Regions from separate parts of the Streptomyces sp. NPDC030245 genome, predicted to be linked through region 1. Evidence: riboswitches for the same ligand, from Rfam matches in the RefSeq annotation. Region 1 holds a riboswitch; the other holds the start of a gene.

Region 1 (7,338 bases):
GTTCGTACAGCCGCACCCGGCCGCCGGTGGCGGGCCCGTCCAGCGGGGTGCGGCCGGCCCGGCAGAGCTCGGCGACGGCGGGCGGCGGCAGCGGGACGCCGACGGTGCCGTCCGGGTTGAGCGCGATGCCCAGCTGCGGGGGGAGGCCGCGGGCGAACTCCACGGCGGGCGCCACGGTGCCGCCCATCCGGTCGGCCGCGTCGCCGAGGGCCTGCCGGAACTGCTGTTCGGAGCTGAAGACGGGGACGTACGCCTGGCCGTCGATCTCCAGGGTCGGCAGGTCCAGGGTGCCGCTGTCGGGACCGCCGCCGTTCGGCAGCGGGATCCAGATGTGGCTGCGGCCCAGCACCTCGACGATCCGGCCGCCCGCCGACGCGTCGGCGCCGAGGGAGGCGGCGAGGACCTCCTCCAGTTCGTTGCCCGGCCATCCGCCGTACGGATGGGGATGTGCCTGCGCCGGAAAGTCCATCTGTCCAACCCCTGCTCGCGACCGCTCTGCCTGCGGCTCGAACCCTAGCGTCGGTGCGCTCACCGGTCGAAGGCGATCGTCCGCAGTGCCTGCGCCGCCGCCCGGTCGAGCAGCACCGCGGAGTGGCAGCCGCGCGGCAGGTCGCCGCGCTCGGTGGCGCCGACGAGGCGGCCGACCGTCCTGCGGTGGCGCGTGAACGCGTACCGCGAGACGCCTCTGCCGCGCTCGCGCTGGCCCTGGAGCGCCGTGTCCACCGGGACGTCGAGCAGCAGCAGGTGCAGGGCCGCGCCGCGGCGGGCGGCCTCGCGGGCGAGCCAGCGGCGCACCCACACCTGGGTGCCGCAGTCGTGCACGACGACGCCGGCGCCGGTGCGCAGGGCTCGGCGCAGGCCCGCGTAGTGCGCGAGGCGGACCAGGGGGCGGTAGACCGCGTAGGGCAGCAGGCGCGGCATGCGGCGGGCCCAGCGGTCTCGGGTGTCCTGGGAGTCGATGCGCGGGCCCGTGACGGCCTGCCGCATCAGCGTCGACTTTCCGCCACCGGGCAGTCCGGAGACGACGACGAGGTCACCCTCGCCGAAGGTGAGGCGGCGGGGGCTGTGGCCGGCCCGCTGCCGCAGGTCGCGGACGACGGCCACGGGGAGCGGGCCGCAGCTCTCCGCGGCGGGGGTGGCGGCCTGCTTGGGCAGCGCCACTCCCGTGGTAGTGGCAAAGACACTGGTCCTGGTGCGCACCGTGATCGGCCTCCCCGTAGCGGTCACGTACTGCTTTCCCCAGCAAGTGTAAAGAGAAGGTAATGCGGCACAAGAGCATTCCGGGCGATGCGCTCCGTATCCGGGCACGGCTCCCGGTGGACGGGGTCGCGTGCAATGATGTGCCCGCCAACTCCATACCGGCCGTTTGAATCCGCGCGGGAGAGTCCCCGGAAGGCACGCACGTGTGCCCGGGGCGCCGAAGGAGCAAGTCCCTCCCTTGAATCTCTCAGGCCCCGTACCGCGCGGGCGAGGCACATCTGAAAAGCGGGCCGCCCCCGGTGGCCCCACCCAAGGTGCAAGCCGGGCGTCCCGCATGTCGGGACACGCTCGGCGAACCTCTCAGGTTCCGATGACAGATGGGGAGGATCGACCTCGCCCGTCATGCCCTGGGAGTTCCCTTCATGAGCACTGCCCCCCGTCTGACAGCCCTCGATGCCGTGCATCGTGCGCTCGGCGCGACCATGACCGACTTCGCGGGCTGGGACATGCCGCTGCGGTACGGCAGCGAGCGCGACGAGCACAACGCCGTGCGCACCAAGGCCGGTCTCTTCGACCTCTCCCACATGGGCGAGATCACGGTCACCGGACCGGAGGCCGTGGACTTCCTGAACTTCTCGCTGGTCGGCAACATCGGCTCCGTCGGTGTCGGCCGTGCCCGCTACACGATGATCGTCGCCGAGGACGGCGGGATCCTGGACGACCTGATCGTCTACCGCCTCGGTGAGACCGAGTACCTGGTGGTCGCCAACGCCTCCAACGCCCAGACCGTGCTGGACGAGCTGAGCAATCGCGTCGAGGAGTTCGACGCCGAGGTCCGCGACGACCGCGAGGCGTACGCGCTCCTCGCCGTCCAGGGCCCCGAGTCCCCCGGCATCCTGAAGTCACTCACGGACGCGGACCTGGACGGCCTGAAGTACTACGCGGGCCTGCCGGGCACCGTCGCGGGTGTCTCCGCGCTGATCGCCCGCACGGGCTACACCGGCGAGGACGGCTTCGAGCTCTTCGTCTCCCCCGGTGACGCGGAGAAGCTGTGGAACGCGCTGATGGAGGCGGGCACGCCCGTCGGCATGGTGCCGGCCGGCCTCTCCTGCCGCGACACGCTGCGCCTGGAGGCGGGCATGCCGCTGTACGGGCACGAGCTGACCGCGGGGCTGACGCCGTTCGACGCGGGCCTGGGCCGGGTCGTCAAGTTCGAGAAGACGTCGCAGTCGGAGTCCTTCGTGGGCCGCGCGGCGCTTGCCGCCGCCGCCGAGCGCGCCGAGACCGCCCCGCCGCGCAAGCTCGTCGGCCTGATCGCCGAGGGCCGCCGCGTCCCGCGCGCGGGCTTCTCCGTGGTGGCCGACGGCAAGGTCATCGGCGAGGTCACCTCCGGCGCCCCGTCCCCGACGCTGGGCAGGCCGATCGCGATGGCGTACGTCGACGCCGAGCACGCCGCTCCGGGCACGCAGGGTGTCGGTGTGGACATCCGCGGTACGCACGAGCCCTACGAGGTCGTGGCCCTGCCGTTCTACAAGCGCCAGAAGTGACCCCCCGCACATCGTCCCCGTTCCGCAGCATCCACCCGCGTACAGGAGAATTCGACTCATGAGCAACCCCCAGCAGCTGCGTTACAGCAAGGAGCACGAGTGGCTGTCGGCCACCGAGGACGGCGTGGCGACGGTCGGCATCACCGAGCACGCGGCCAACGCGCTCGGTGACGTCGTCTTCGCCCAGCTCCCCGAGGTCGGTGACACGGTGACCGCGGGCGAGTCCTGCGGCGAGCTGGAGTCGACCAAGTCGGTCAGCGACCTCTACTCCCCGGTCAACGGCGAGGTCGTCGCCGCCAACCAGGACGTCGTCGACGACCCCTCGCTGGTCAACTCCGCCCCGTTCGAGGGCGGTTGGCTGTTCAAGGTGCGCATCACGGACGAGCCGGCCGATCTGCTCTCCGCCGATGAGTACACCGCCTTCACCGCCGGCTGACCCATACCGATAGGGATCGTGTGATGTCGCTTCTGAACACCCCTCTCCACGAGCTGGACCCGGACGTCGCCGCCGCCGTCGACGCCGAGCTCCACCGCCAGCAGTCCACCCTGGAAATGATCGCCTCGGAGAACTTCGCTCCGGTCGCCGTCATGGAGGCCCAGGGCACCGTCCTCACCAACAAGTACGCCGAGGGCTACCCCGGCCGCCGCTACTACGGCGGCTGTGAGCACGTGGACGTCGCCGAGCAGATCGCGATCGACCGGCTCAAGGAGCTGTTCGGCGCCGAGTACGCCAACGTCCAGCCGCACTCCGGCGCCTCCGCGAACCAGGCCGCCCTCTTCGCGATCGCCCAGCCCGGCGACACGATCCTCGGCCTCGACCTGGCGCACGGCGGCCACCTCACCCACGGCATGCGCCTGAACTTCTCCGGCAAGCAGTTCAACGTGGTCCCCTACCACGTCGACGAGGCCGGTCTGATCGACATGGCCGAGGTCGAGCGCCTGGCCAAGGAGAACAACCCGAAGGTGATCATCGCGGGCTGGTCGGCCTACCCGCGCCACCTGGACTTCGCCGAGTTCCGCCGGATCGCCGACGAGGTCGGCGCGAAGCTGTGGGTCGACATGGCGCACTTCGCCGGGCTCGTCGCCGCGGGTCTGCACCCGAACCCGGTGCCGTACGCGGACGTGGTGACCTCCACCACACACAAGACGCTCGGCGGCCCGCGCGGCGGCATCATCCTGGCCCGCAGCAAGGACTTCGCGAAAAAGCTGAACTCCGCGGTCTTTCCCGGCTTCCAGGGCGGCCCGCTGGAGCACGTGATCGCGGCCAAGGCCGTCTCCTTCAAGGTCGCCGCCTCGGAGGAGTTCAAGGAGCGCCAGCAGCGCACGCTGGACGGCGCCCGCATCCTCGCCGAGCGCCTGGTCCAGGACGACGCGAAGGGCGTCGGCGTCGACGTCCTGTCCGGTGGCACGGACGTGCACCTGGTCCTCGTCGACCTGCGCGACAGCGAGCTGGACGGCCAGCAGGCCGAGGACCGCCTCCACGAGGTCGGCATCACGGTCAACCGCAACGCCGTCCCGAACGACCCGCGCCCCCCGATGGTCACCTCGGGTCTGCGGATCGGCACCCCGGCGCTCGCCACGCGCGGCTTCCAGGAGGAGGACTTCCGCGAGGTCGCCGACATCATCGCCGAGGCCCTCAAGCCGGGCTTCGACGCGGACGCCCTCAAGGCCCGGGTGACCGCTCTGGCCGACAAGCACCCGCTGTACCCCAACCTGTAGCATTTTCGTACGCTTTCCTTCGTACGAAACGACGGGGCACCGCGCACACTGGAAGTGAACACAGTGAGTGCGGTGCCCCGGCTCATGCCCCGGCTCACGCCCCGCTCTCTGCACCACCCCGGCAGACAACGGCGTCCACCAACCACCTTTTGGAGTTCTCCGTGGCCATCTCGGTCTTCGACCTGTTCTCGATCGGCATCGGCCCGTCCAGCTCCCACACGGTCGGTCCGATGCGCGCGGCCCGCATGTTCGCGAGCCGCCTCAAGAACGAGGGCCTGATGGCCCACACCGCCGCGATACGGGCGGAGCTGTACGGCTCGCTCGGCGCCACCGGCCACGGCCACGGCACCCCCAAGGCCGTCCTGCTCGGCCTGGAGGGCGAGTCGCCCCGCACGGTGGACGTGGAGAGCGCCGACGACCGCGTGGAGAAGATCAAGAGCGGCGGCCGCCTCAACCTGCTCGGCATGCACGAGATCGACTTCGACTTCGACGAGGACCTGATCCTGCACCGCCGCAAGGCGCTGCCGTACCACGCCAATGGCATGACGGTCTTCGCGTACGACCGCGAGGGCGCCCTCGTCCTGGAGAAGACGTACTACTCGGTGGGCGGCGGCTTCGTCGTCGACGAGGACGCGGTGGCGGGCGAGAACCCGATCGTGCCGGACGACACCGTGCTCAAGTACCCCTTCCGCACCGGTGACGAGCTGCTCCGTCTCGCCGAGGAGACCGGCCTGTCCATCTCCGCGATGATGCTGGAGAACGAGAAGGCCTGGCGCACGGAGGAGGAGATCCGTGCGGGGCTCCTCGACATCTGGCGGGTCATGCAGTCCTGCGTCTCCCGCGGCATGTCCCGCGAGGGCATCCTGCCGGGCGGCCTCAAGGTGCGCCGCCGGGCCGCGAACTCGGCACGTCAGCTGCGCGCGGAGGGCGACCCGCAGGCCCGCGCCATGGAGTGGATCACGCTCTACGCGATGGCGGTGAACGAGGAGAACGCGGCGGGCGGCCGCGTGGTCACCGCCCCCACCAACGGCGCCGCGGGCATCATCCCGGCCGTCCTGCACTACTACATGAACTTCGTGCCCGGCGCCGACGAGGACGGCGTGGTCCGCTTCCTGCTGGCGGCCGGCGCGATCGGCATGCTCTTCAAGGAGAACGCGTCGATCTCCGGCGCCGAGGTCGGCTGCCAGGGCGAGGTCGGCTCCGCCTGCTCGATGGCGGCGGGCGCGCTCGCCGAGGTCATGGGCGGCTCCCCCTCCAAGGTCGAGAACGCCGCCGAGATCGGCATGGAGCACAACCTCGGCCTGACCTGCGACCCGGTCGGCGGCCTCGTCCAGATCCCCTGCATCGAGCGCAACGGCATGGCGGCCGTGAAGGCCGTCACGGCCGCGAAGATGGCGATGCGCGGCGACGGCTCCCACAAGGTCTCCCTCGACAAGGTCATCAAGACCATGAAGGAGACGGGCGCCGACATGAGCGTGAAGTACAAGGAGACGGCGCGGGGCGGGCTCGCGGTCAACATCATCGAGTGCTGAGGCGTCGCGCGGTCGGCCCGCTCAGCAGGTGGTGCCCGCGCGGACCGGTTCGAGGTCGATGAGGTATGCGTCGACTGCGTCAGTGACGCAGGAGTCACCGCGGCCGTACGCGGTGTGGCCGAGACCCTCGTACGTCAGGAGCATGCCGCCGGGGAACTGCCCGGCGAGGCTCTCGGCCTCCTCGTACGGGGTGGCGGGGTCGCCCGTCGTGCCGACCACCAGGACCGGCGGCACGCCGTCGGCCTCGACGCGGTGGGGGCGCTGGGTGCCCGCGGGCCAGTCCTTGCAGGTGAGTTCGTCGACGACGCTCGACGTGCCGTACACACCCGCGGCCTTCTCCGCGGCGTCGAGGGCGCTCCAGTAGGGGCCGGGCGTGTGGGGGTGGGGCACGTCCAGGCAGCTGACGGCGATGATGGCGTCGTCGTCGTTCTCCGGGCCCCGCGCGCGACGGCTCCCGCCGGCCGGCTCCTCGGCCTCGGCCAGTTCGGCGAGTCCGGTCGCGTCCCCCTCCTCCGCCGCGCTCAGCGCCTCGGACAGGTCCTCCCAGTCGTCCTCCGGGGTGTACATCGCGGCCGTGACCACGTCGAGCAGTGTCCTGGCGTCCACGTCGTACGCGTCCTCGCCGGTGACCGGCAACGGCTCGCGCGCCGCCCGTTCGTACAGCCCGTCGATCAGCTCCGCCGTCTCCTGCGGTGTCGAGCCGGGGCAGCTGTCGCCCACGATGTCGGCGCAGTACTCGGCGTAGTCGTCGACAGCGCCGCGGAACCCTTTCCCCTGGCCGATCGCGCGCTGCCGCCAGTCCAGTGCCGGGTCGACGGCGCCGTCCAGCGCGAGGGCGCGCACGCGCCCGGGGAACTGTTCGGCGTACGACGTGCCGAGGCTCGTGCCGTACGACCAGCCGAGGTAGGTCAGCTTCCGGTCGCCCAGGGCGGCCCGCAGGACGTCCAGGTCGCGGGCCGCGTCCTCGGTGCCGATGTGGGGCAGGATGGCGCGGCTGCCCCGCACGCACGCGGCGGCCTGCTCGTCGGCGCCCGCGAGGGCGCGGGCCCGGTCGGCACCGCCGCGCGGAGCGAGCGGTTCGGGGCGCTCGTCCGCCGCCTCGTCCGTCGCCGCGCACTTCACCGCGGGCTTGCTGCCCCCGACCCCCCTCGGGTCGAAGGAGACGATGTCGAAGCGGGCCCGCACCTCCGCGCTGAAGGAGTCGCTGCCGTCCGCCTCCATGTCGCTCACGCCCGAGGCGCCCGGACCGCCGGGGTTGTAGACGAGCGAGCCGATGCGCCGGTCCGGCTCGGCCGTCGCCGCCCTGGCCACCGGCAGGACGAACGTCCTGCCGTTCTCCG
Region 2 (7,338 bases), on a different contig from region 1:
AGGAGTCGGCCAGGGCCGTGGGGGAGCGGCTGCGGGCGGACATCAGGGCGGTGACGGGGCTCGCCGGGTCGGTGGGGCTCGCCGTCTCCAAGATGCTGGCGAAGATCGCCTCGGAGGAGGCCAAGCCGAACGGCCTCGTGCTGATCACCCCGGGGACGGAGCGCGCCCTGCTGGGGCCGATGTCCGTGCGGACGTTGCCCGGGGTGGGGCCTGCTACGGGCGACCATTTGCGGCGGGCCGGGATCACGACGGTCGAGGAGCTCGCGGAGGCCGGTGAGGACGAGCTCGTACGACTGCTGGGGAAGGCCCATGGGGGCTCGCTGTACGCGATGGCGCTCGCGCACGACGAGCGGCCCGTGGTGGCCGAGCGGGAGTCGAAGTCGGTCAGCGTCGAGGACACGTACGACGTGGACATCCACGACCGGGTGCGGGTCAGGACGGAGGTCGGGCGGCTCGCGGAGCGGTGTGTGCAGCGGTTGCGGGCGGCCGGGCACTCGGGGCGGACCATCGTGCTCAAGGTGCGGAGGTTCGACTTCTCGACGCTGACGCGGTCCGAGACGCTGCGCGGGCCCACCGACGACCCGGGAGTGGTGCGGGAGGCCGCGGCGCGGCTGCTGGAGTCCGTGGACACCACGGGAGGGGTGCGGCTGCTCGGAGTGGGCGTCACGGGGCTCGCGGACTACACGCAGGAGGACCTCTTCGCGCAGGCGCAGGCTGCCGAGGCGGCCCTGGCCGCTGAGGCGGGGGTGTCAGGGGCCGCGGGGGAGGGAGCCGAAGGTGCGGCGGCGGGGGAAGTGGCCGCGGAGGATCCGGAGCCGGCCGCGGAGGCGGTGGTGCCGGCCGAGCGGCGGTGGCCGGCCGGGCACGACGTGCGCCATGCCGAGTACGGGCACGGCTGGGTGCAAGGGAGCGGCCTCGGGCGGGTGACGGTGCGCTTCGAGACGCCGGACTCGCCGCCGGGGCGGGTGCGGACGTTCCGGACGGACGACCCGGAGCTGGAGCCCGCTGAACCGCTGCCGTTGGTCGCGGCCGGGGCGCGGCGCATGACAGCGGCCGGAGCAGGGCTCGAAACGGCCTCCGAAGCGGCTCGGGCGGCGGTGGAGCGCCCCGGCTGATCCGAAGACACTCTGCTGGGGCCCGGGGGGCGCTGTCCGGCGGTCAGGGGGCTTCTGTGCCGGCGATGCGGCCGAAGTCCTGGTCCGGCGGGGGCTGCGGGGTGTCCGGCGGTGTCGTGTCCAGGCCGTAGTGGTGGTAGAGCTGGAGTTCCTGCTCGGGGGAGAGGTGGCGGCCCACGCCGAAGTCCGGGGCGTCCTTGATCAGGGCGCGGTCGAAGGGGATGTGCAGGGTGCCGTCCGCGGCCAGCTCGCTCGGCTCCAGCGGGACGAAGGCGTCGCGGCTGAACAGGCCGGTGCGTATGGCGGCCCACTCCGGGGCGCCGGTGGCATCGTCGAGGTAGACCTCGTCGATCGTGCCGATCTTGGTCCCGTTCCGGTCGAACGCCTTGCGGCCGATCAGGTTGCGCGGATCGATATCGGTCTGCACGGGCCCTCCAGCTGGTCGCGGCTCGTCGAAAACGGGCGTAACTCATCTTTAATCATTCGTAGTCACTACGAAAGAGCACTTCGGGGCAGGTGGCCACTCGAGGGAACGGCCGGGGTCCTCGCTGGTAGGCTGGCGCTTGGCTGCTGACCCCGTGCGGGAGAGCTCTCCGGGAGGTGATCCCGGAGGCGCCGAAGGAGCAAATCCTCCCCGGAATCTCTCAGGCACCCGTACCGCACGGACGAGGTCACTCTGGAAAGCAGGGCGGGCGTCGGGCGGGCACGTTCGGAACCCTTCCTCACCGACGGTGAAAGCAGATCTGTCGAAACAGGCGGGTCTGTGAAGCTCTCAGGTTGAGATGACAGAGGGGGAGGCCGTCCGGGTACCCGCGCCGTGGTACCCCTCGCAGGTCGTGCAGACCAGGAGGCCTCCGCAATGACTGCCACCCATCGCATCCCGCTCTCGGAGCTTGAGCAGGGCATCCCCTTCGAGCAGCGGCACATAGGGCCCGATGCGGAAGCGCGGGCGAAGATGCTCGCCCAGGTCGGGTACGGATCGCTCGACGAGCTGACGGCCGCCGCGGTGCCGGATGTGATCAAGAACGCCGAAGCGCTGAAGCTGCCCGGCGCGCGCTCCGAGGCCGAGGTGCTGGCCGAGCTGCGCTCCCTCGCCGACCGGAACCAGGTCCTCGACTCCATGATCGGACTCGGGTACTACGGCACCTTCACGCCGCCCGTCATCCTGCGGAACGTGATGGAGAACCCGGCCTGGTACACGGCCTACACGCCGTACCAGCCCGAGATCTCGCAGGGCCGCCTGGAGGCGCTGCTCAACTTCCAGACCATGGTCGCCGAGCTGACCGGCCTGCCCACCTCCGGAGCCTCGCTCCTCGACGAGGGCACCGCCGCCGCCGAGGCCATGGCCCTGTCGCGGCGCATGGGCAAGGTCAAGAACGGCGTCTTCGTCGTCGACGCCGACGCGCTGCCGCAGACCATCGCCGTGATTGAGACCCGGGCCGAGCCGACCGGTGTCGAGGTCGTCGTCGCCGACCTGAGCCGGGGCATTCCGGCCGAGGTCGCCGAGCGCGGTGTCGTCGGCGTGCTCGTCCAGTACCCGGGCGCCTCCGGTGCCGTGCGGGACATCAAGCCGCTCATCGACGAGGCCCACGAGCTCGGTGCCGTCGTCACCGTCGCCGCCGACCTGCTCGCCCTGACGCTGCTCACCTCGCCCGGCGAGCTGGGCGCCGACATCGCCGTCGGCACGACGCAGCGCTTCGGCGTGCCGATGGGCTTCGGCGGGCCGCACGCCGGTTACATGGCGGTCCGCGAGAAGTTCGCCCGCAGCCTGCCCGGACGGCTCGTCGGCGTCTCCGTCGACGCCGACGGCAACAAGGCCTACCGGCTCGCGTTGCAGACCCGCGAGCAGCACATCCGCCGTGAGAAGGCCACCAGCAACATCTGTACCGCTCAGGTGCTGCTCGCGGTCATGGCCGGAATGTACGCCGTCTACCACGGGCCCGACGGCCTGAAGGCGATCGCGCGGCGCACCCACCGCTACGCGACCCTGCTCGCCGCCGGTCTCACCGGGGGCGGCTACGAGGTCGTCCACGGCGCCTACTTCGACACGCTCACGGTGCGGGCGCCCGGCAAGGCCGCGCAGCTGGTGGCCACCGCCCGCGAGGGTGGCGTCAACATCCACCTCGTCGACGCCGACCACGTCTCCCTGTCCTGCGACGAGACGACCACGCGCCGGCAGCTCAGCGCGGTCTGGGGCGCCTTCGGCGTCGACGCGGACGTCGAGGCGCTCGACGCCTCCGTCGCGGACACGCTGCCCGAGGCCCTGCTGCGCGGCGACGACTACCTCACGCACCCGGTCTTCCACCAGTACCGCTCCGAGACGTCGATGCTGCGCTACCTGCGCAAGCTCGCCGACCGGGACTACGCGCTCGACCGCGGCATGATCCCGCTGGGCTCCTGCACCATGAAGCTCAACGCGACCACCGAGATGGAGCCCGTCACCTGGCCCGAGTTCGGCCAGCTGCACCCCTTCGCGCCCGCCCAGCAGGCCCAGGGCTACCTCACGCTCATCCGTGAGCTGGAGGAGCGGCTCGCCGAGGTGACCGGCTACGACAAGGTCTCCCTCCAGCCCAACGCCGGTTCGCAGGGCGAGCTCGCCGGTCTGCTCGCCGTCCGCGGCTACCACCGGGCCAACGGCGACGAGCAGCGCACCGTCTGCCTCATCCCGTCCTCCGCCCACGGCACGAACGCCGCGAGCGCCGTCATGGCCGGCATGAAGGTCGTCGTCGTGAAGACCGCCGACGACGGTGAGATCGACGTCGAGGACCTGCGCGCCAAGATCGAGAAGCACCGCGACGAGCTGGCCGTCCTGATGATCACGTACCCCTCGACGCACGGCGTCTTCGAGGAGCACGTGGCCGACATCTGCGCGGAGGTGCATGAGGCCGGTGGCCAGGTGTACGTCGACGGCGCCAACCTCAACGCCCTGGTGGGCCTCGCCAAGCCGGGCCACTTCGGCGGCGACGTCTCGCACCTGAACCTGCACAAGACGTTCTGCATCCCGCACGGCGGCGGCGGTCCGGGTGTGGGTCCGGTCGGTGTGCGCGAGCACCTCGCGCCGTACCTGCCCAACCACCCGTTGCAGCCCGCGGCCGGCCCCGCGACCGGCGTCGGCCCGATCTCCGCGGCGCCGTGGGGCTCCGCCGGCATCCTGCCGATCTCCTGGTCGTACGTGCGCCTCATGGGTGGCGAGGGCCTCAAGCGCGCCACCCAGGTCGCGGTGCTCTCCGCCAACTACATCGCCAAGCGCCTGGAGCCGCACTACCCGGTGCTCTACACCGGTCCGGCCGGCCTGGTCGCGCACGAGTGCATCGTCGATCTGCGGCCGCTCAGCAAGGCGACCGGTGTCAGCGTCGATGACATCGCGAAGCGGCTCATCGACTACGGCTTCCACGCGCCGACCATGTCGTTCCCGGTCGCGGGCACCCTGATGATCGAGCCGACGGAGAGCGAGGACCTGGCCGAGATCGACCGGTTCTGCGAGGCGATGATCGCCATCCGCCGGGAGATCGAGAAGGTCGGCTCGGGCGAGTGGGCCGCCGACGACAACCCCCTGCGGAACGCCCCGCACACCGCCGCCGCGCTGAGCGGCGAGTGGGAGCACGGGTACAGCCGTGAGGAGGCCGTCTTCCCGGCCGGTGTCGTGGCGTCGGACAAGTACTGGCCGCCGGTGCGCCGTATCGACCAGGCGTACGGCGACCGGAACCTGGTCTGCTCCTGCCCGCCGCTGGATGCGTACGAGGACTGATGCCCGCGCCCGTGTGGAGCGGGCATGCGGCGGGGCCGGTTCGGAGAGTTCTCTCCGGGCCGGCCCCTCGTCTGTTCGGTGGTGCGGTGGTGCGCTATTGCGGACTTGCGGTGTGGTGCGGTCGCGCGGATGTGCCGTCGGTGCTCAGGCGGCTGTCATGACCTGGTCGGTGCCCAGCGGTCGGTGCGGGGCGATGATCTGGCCGTCCGGCAGCAGCTCACCGGTGTCCTCGAAGAGCAGGACGCCGTTGCACAGCAGGCTCCAGCCCTGCTCCGGGTGGCTCGCCATGAGGAGCGCGGCTTCCCGGTCGGCGGAGTCGGCTGTCGGGCACGCGGGTTGGTGCTGGCACATGGAAGGGTTCTTTCGCTGCGATGAGATGGCTGTGACGTCGGTCCTGTGGCTCGATGCGGTGTTCATAACCGCCCCCCGTTTGTAGTCGGTCCGATCCCAGTGTTGCCCTCCGGGCGTCAATCCGCAGGGATTTTGCCGCAGCGGATCCTACTGCTTAATGACGTATCACCCGGCCGGACGGTTCAGTCCAACTTCCCTGTCCCTTCGGGTGGTTCGGGGTGGCCCGACCGGGCTAGTCCACCTGGGTGGGGCAGCGCTGTGCCCCGCGGCCGGGGCGGCGGGGCACGGGGTGCGGCGGAGGCGCTGTCAGGCGGGTGAGCTCAGCAGCGGTGCCGGTGTCAGACGGTGGTTGAGCATCGGCAGCAGCTCGGCGACGCGGTGCGGGCGGTGGGCCGCGATGCCGGGCGGGGCAGGCGCCAGCGGCACCAGCAGGTCGGTGGCGGCGAGGGGGCCCTCGGCGCCGTCGTCCGTGCAGTCCCGGTGCAGCCAGAGCGTGAGCATGTAGAGCTCGGGCACGGAGAGCAGCCGCGGCTGGCAGGGCATCGGCATGGCCTCGGCGTGCCGCAGGGCCCGTTCGGTGGAGGCGATGTACGGCCCTTCGAAGAAGTGGGAGAACGCCCAGCCGTCCGGTGTGAGCATCGTGTCGGCCGCGGCGACGGCGCGCTCGCCGCAGCGGATGAGGAAGCGCCAGCCGGCGAGTCGGGTGGGCGAGGTGCCCTCGGGGGTGATGCGGTCCAACACGTGGACCGGCAGGGGGAGTTCGGGGCTCGCCGGTCCCTGTGCGGTACGCAGGGACGGCGTGCGGGCCTCGCGTACGGCTGTGGGGGAACCGAGTGCCGCGAGGACGCTGCGCAGGGCGGGCGCTGGAGCCGGGGGGACATGCAGCGGCATGGTGGGTCGCCTCTCTCATTCGACAGGCACAGTGGAGCGGGGGCAGGTGCGTGACGGCGCTGTCAGCTCTGGGTCAGAGGGGCGGGGGCCGGTGCCGCGAGCGCCAACTCTCTGCCTAGATTGCGCAGTTTATACGAGACGTGTTCGAGCAGTGTTTCATCTAGGCGCTTCGCATATTACGGGCAAGGACTTAATGAGTCGTCCTTGTGAGGCCTTTATCCCGATTTCGCGGGGGGCTCGTCCCGCATGACCTCGGCGTACTCCGAAAACGCGGTCGGCCGATTTCTGCCGGTGCTTTTGACCAGGCGCATCGGAAGGGAATCTTCATCCTGCCGCATGCCTGGCGAATGTGCCGGACCCCACTTGCGCCGAGCCTACCCGCCGGTGGCACGCGCCGGGGCGTTATCGATCACATTGCCTGGGCATCATCCCTCGTACACAGCGGCCGGACCCTTGGCTGCCCGATCGAGGAGGGATGCTTCGATGGGGGAGAAGGTCGTGGCGGGCACGTTCGACCTGGCCGACCGGCACCACTTCCGGGGCAAGCTCCGAGAGTGCCTGACGGGGCTGGAGCGTTTGTTGGCGGAGCAGCGATTCGATCGGCCCAAGAATCTGATGGGCATGGAGATCGAGCTGAATCTCGCCGGGCCCGACGGGCTGCCGAGGATGTTGAATGCGCAGGTTCTCGAGCGCATCGCGAGCCGGGATTTCCAGACGGAACTCGGAATGTTCAATCTGGAAGTGAACATTGCCCCGCACCGGCTCGGTGGACGTGTTCTCGACCGGCTCGCCGAAGAGCTGCGCACCGGCCTCAACTACGCCCACAGGAAAGCCAACGAGCTCGACGCCGGAATTGTCATGATCGGTATTCTGCCGACGCTGAACCGCGCCGATCTGGTCTCCGGGAACCTCTCGGACGTCGACCGCTACGCACTCCTGAACGACCAGATCGTGGCGGCGCGCGGCGAGCACTTCGCCCTCGACATCCAGGGCGTGGAGCGGCTGACCTGCACCTCCGCGTCGATCGCCCCCGAAGCGGCGTGCACCTCGGTGCAGTTGCACCTCCAGGTCACCCCGGGCCGGTTCGCCGATGTGTGGAACGCGGCGCAGGCGATCGCCGCGGCCCAGGTCGCCGTGGGTGCCAACGCGCCGTTCCTGTTCGGCCGCGAACTGTGGCGCGAGTCCCGGCCGCCGCTGTTCCTTCAGTCCACCGACACACGCTCGCCCGAGCTA

What was found. Region 1 has a riboswitch for glycine ahead of gcvT (glycine cleavage system aminomethyltransferase GcvT). Riboswitches for the same ligand answer to the same signal wherever they lie in the genome.
Region 2: it holds a riboswitch for glycine, as region 1 does, so the genes downstream of both, gcvP (aminomethyl-transferring glycine dehydrogenase) here and gcvT (glycine cleavage system aminomethyltransferase GcvT) in region 1, are expected to answer to the same signal.

The regions. Positions count from the first base shown of each region.
Region 1 is NZ_JBVICF010000019.1:47,331-54,668, reverse strand. Features, by position in the region: gene ACZ4Z4_RS37025 (enhanced serine sensitivity protein SseB) at 1-469, opposite strand, end outside; gene ACZ4Z4_RS37020 (AAA family ATPase) at 529-1,206, opposite strand; glycine riboswitch at 1,368-1,472, shown strand; glycine riboswitch at 1,473-1,587, shown strand; gene gcvT (glycine cleavage system aminomethyltransferase GcvT) at 1,623-2,747, shown strand; gene gcvH (glycine cleavage system protein GcvH) at 2,806-3,183, shown strand; gene glyA (serine hydroxymethyltransferase) at 3,207-4,466, shown strand; gene ACZ4Z4_RS37000 (L-serine ammonia-lyase) at 4,628-5,998, shown strand; gene ACZ4Z4_RS36995 (alpha/beta hydrolase) at 6,020-7,338, opposite strand, start outside.
Region 2 is NZ_JBVICF010000020.1:9,133-16,470, forward strand. Features, by position in the region: gene ACZ4Z4_RS37425 (DNA polymerase IV) at 1-1,115, shown strand, start outside; gene ACZ4Z4_RS37430 (PRC-barrel domain-containing protein) at 1,159-1,542, opposite strand; glycine riboswitch at 1,687-1,785, shown strand; gene gcvP (aminomethyl-transferring glycine dehydrogenase) at 1,975-4,863, shown strand; gene ACZ4Z4_RS37440 (DUF5999 family protein) at 5,008-5,214, opposite strand; gene ACZ4Z4_RS37445 (hypothetical protein) at 5,521-6,105, opposite strand; gene ACZ4Z4_RS37450 (glutamate-cysteine ligase family protein) at 6,589-7,338, shown strand, end outside.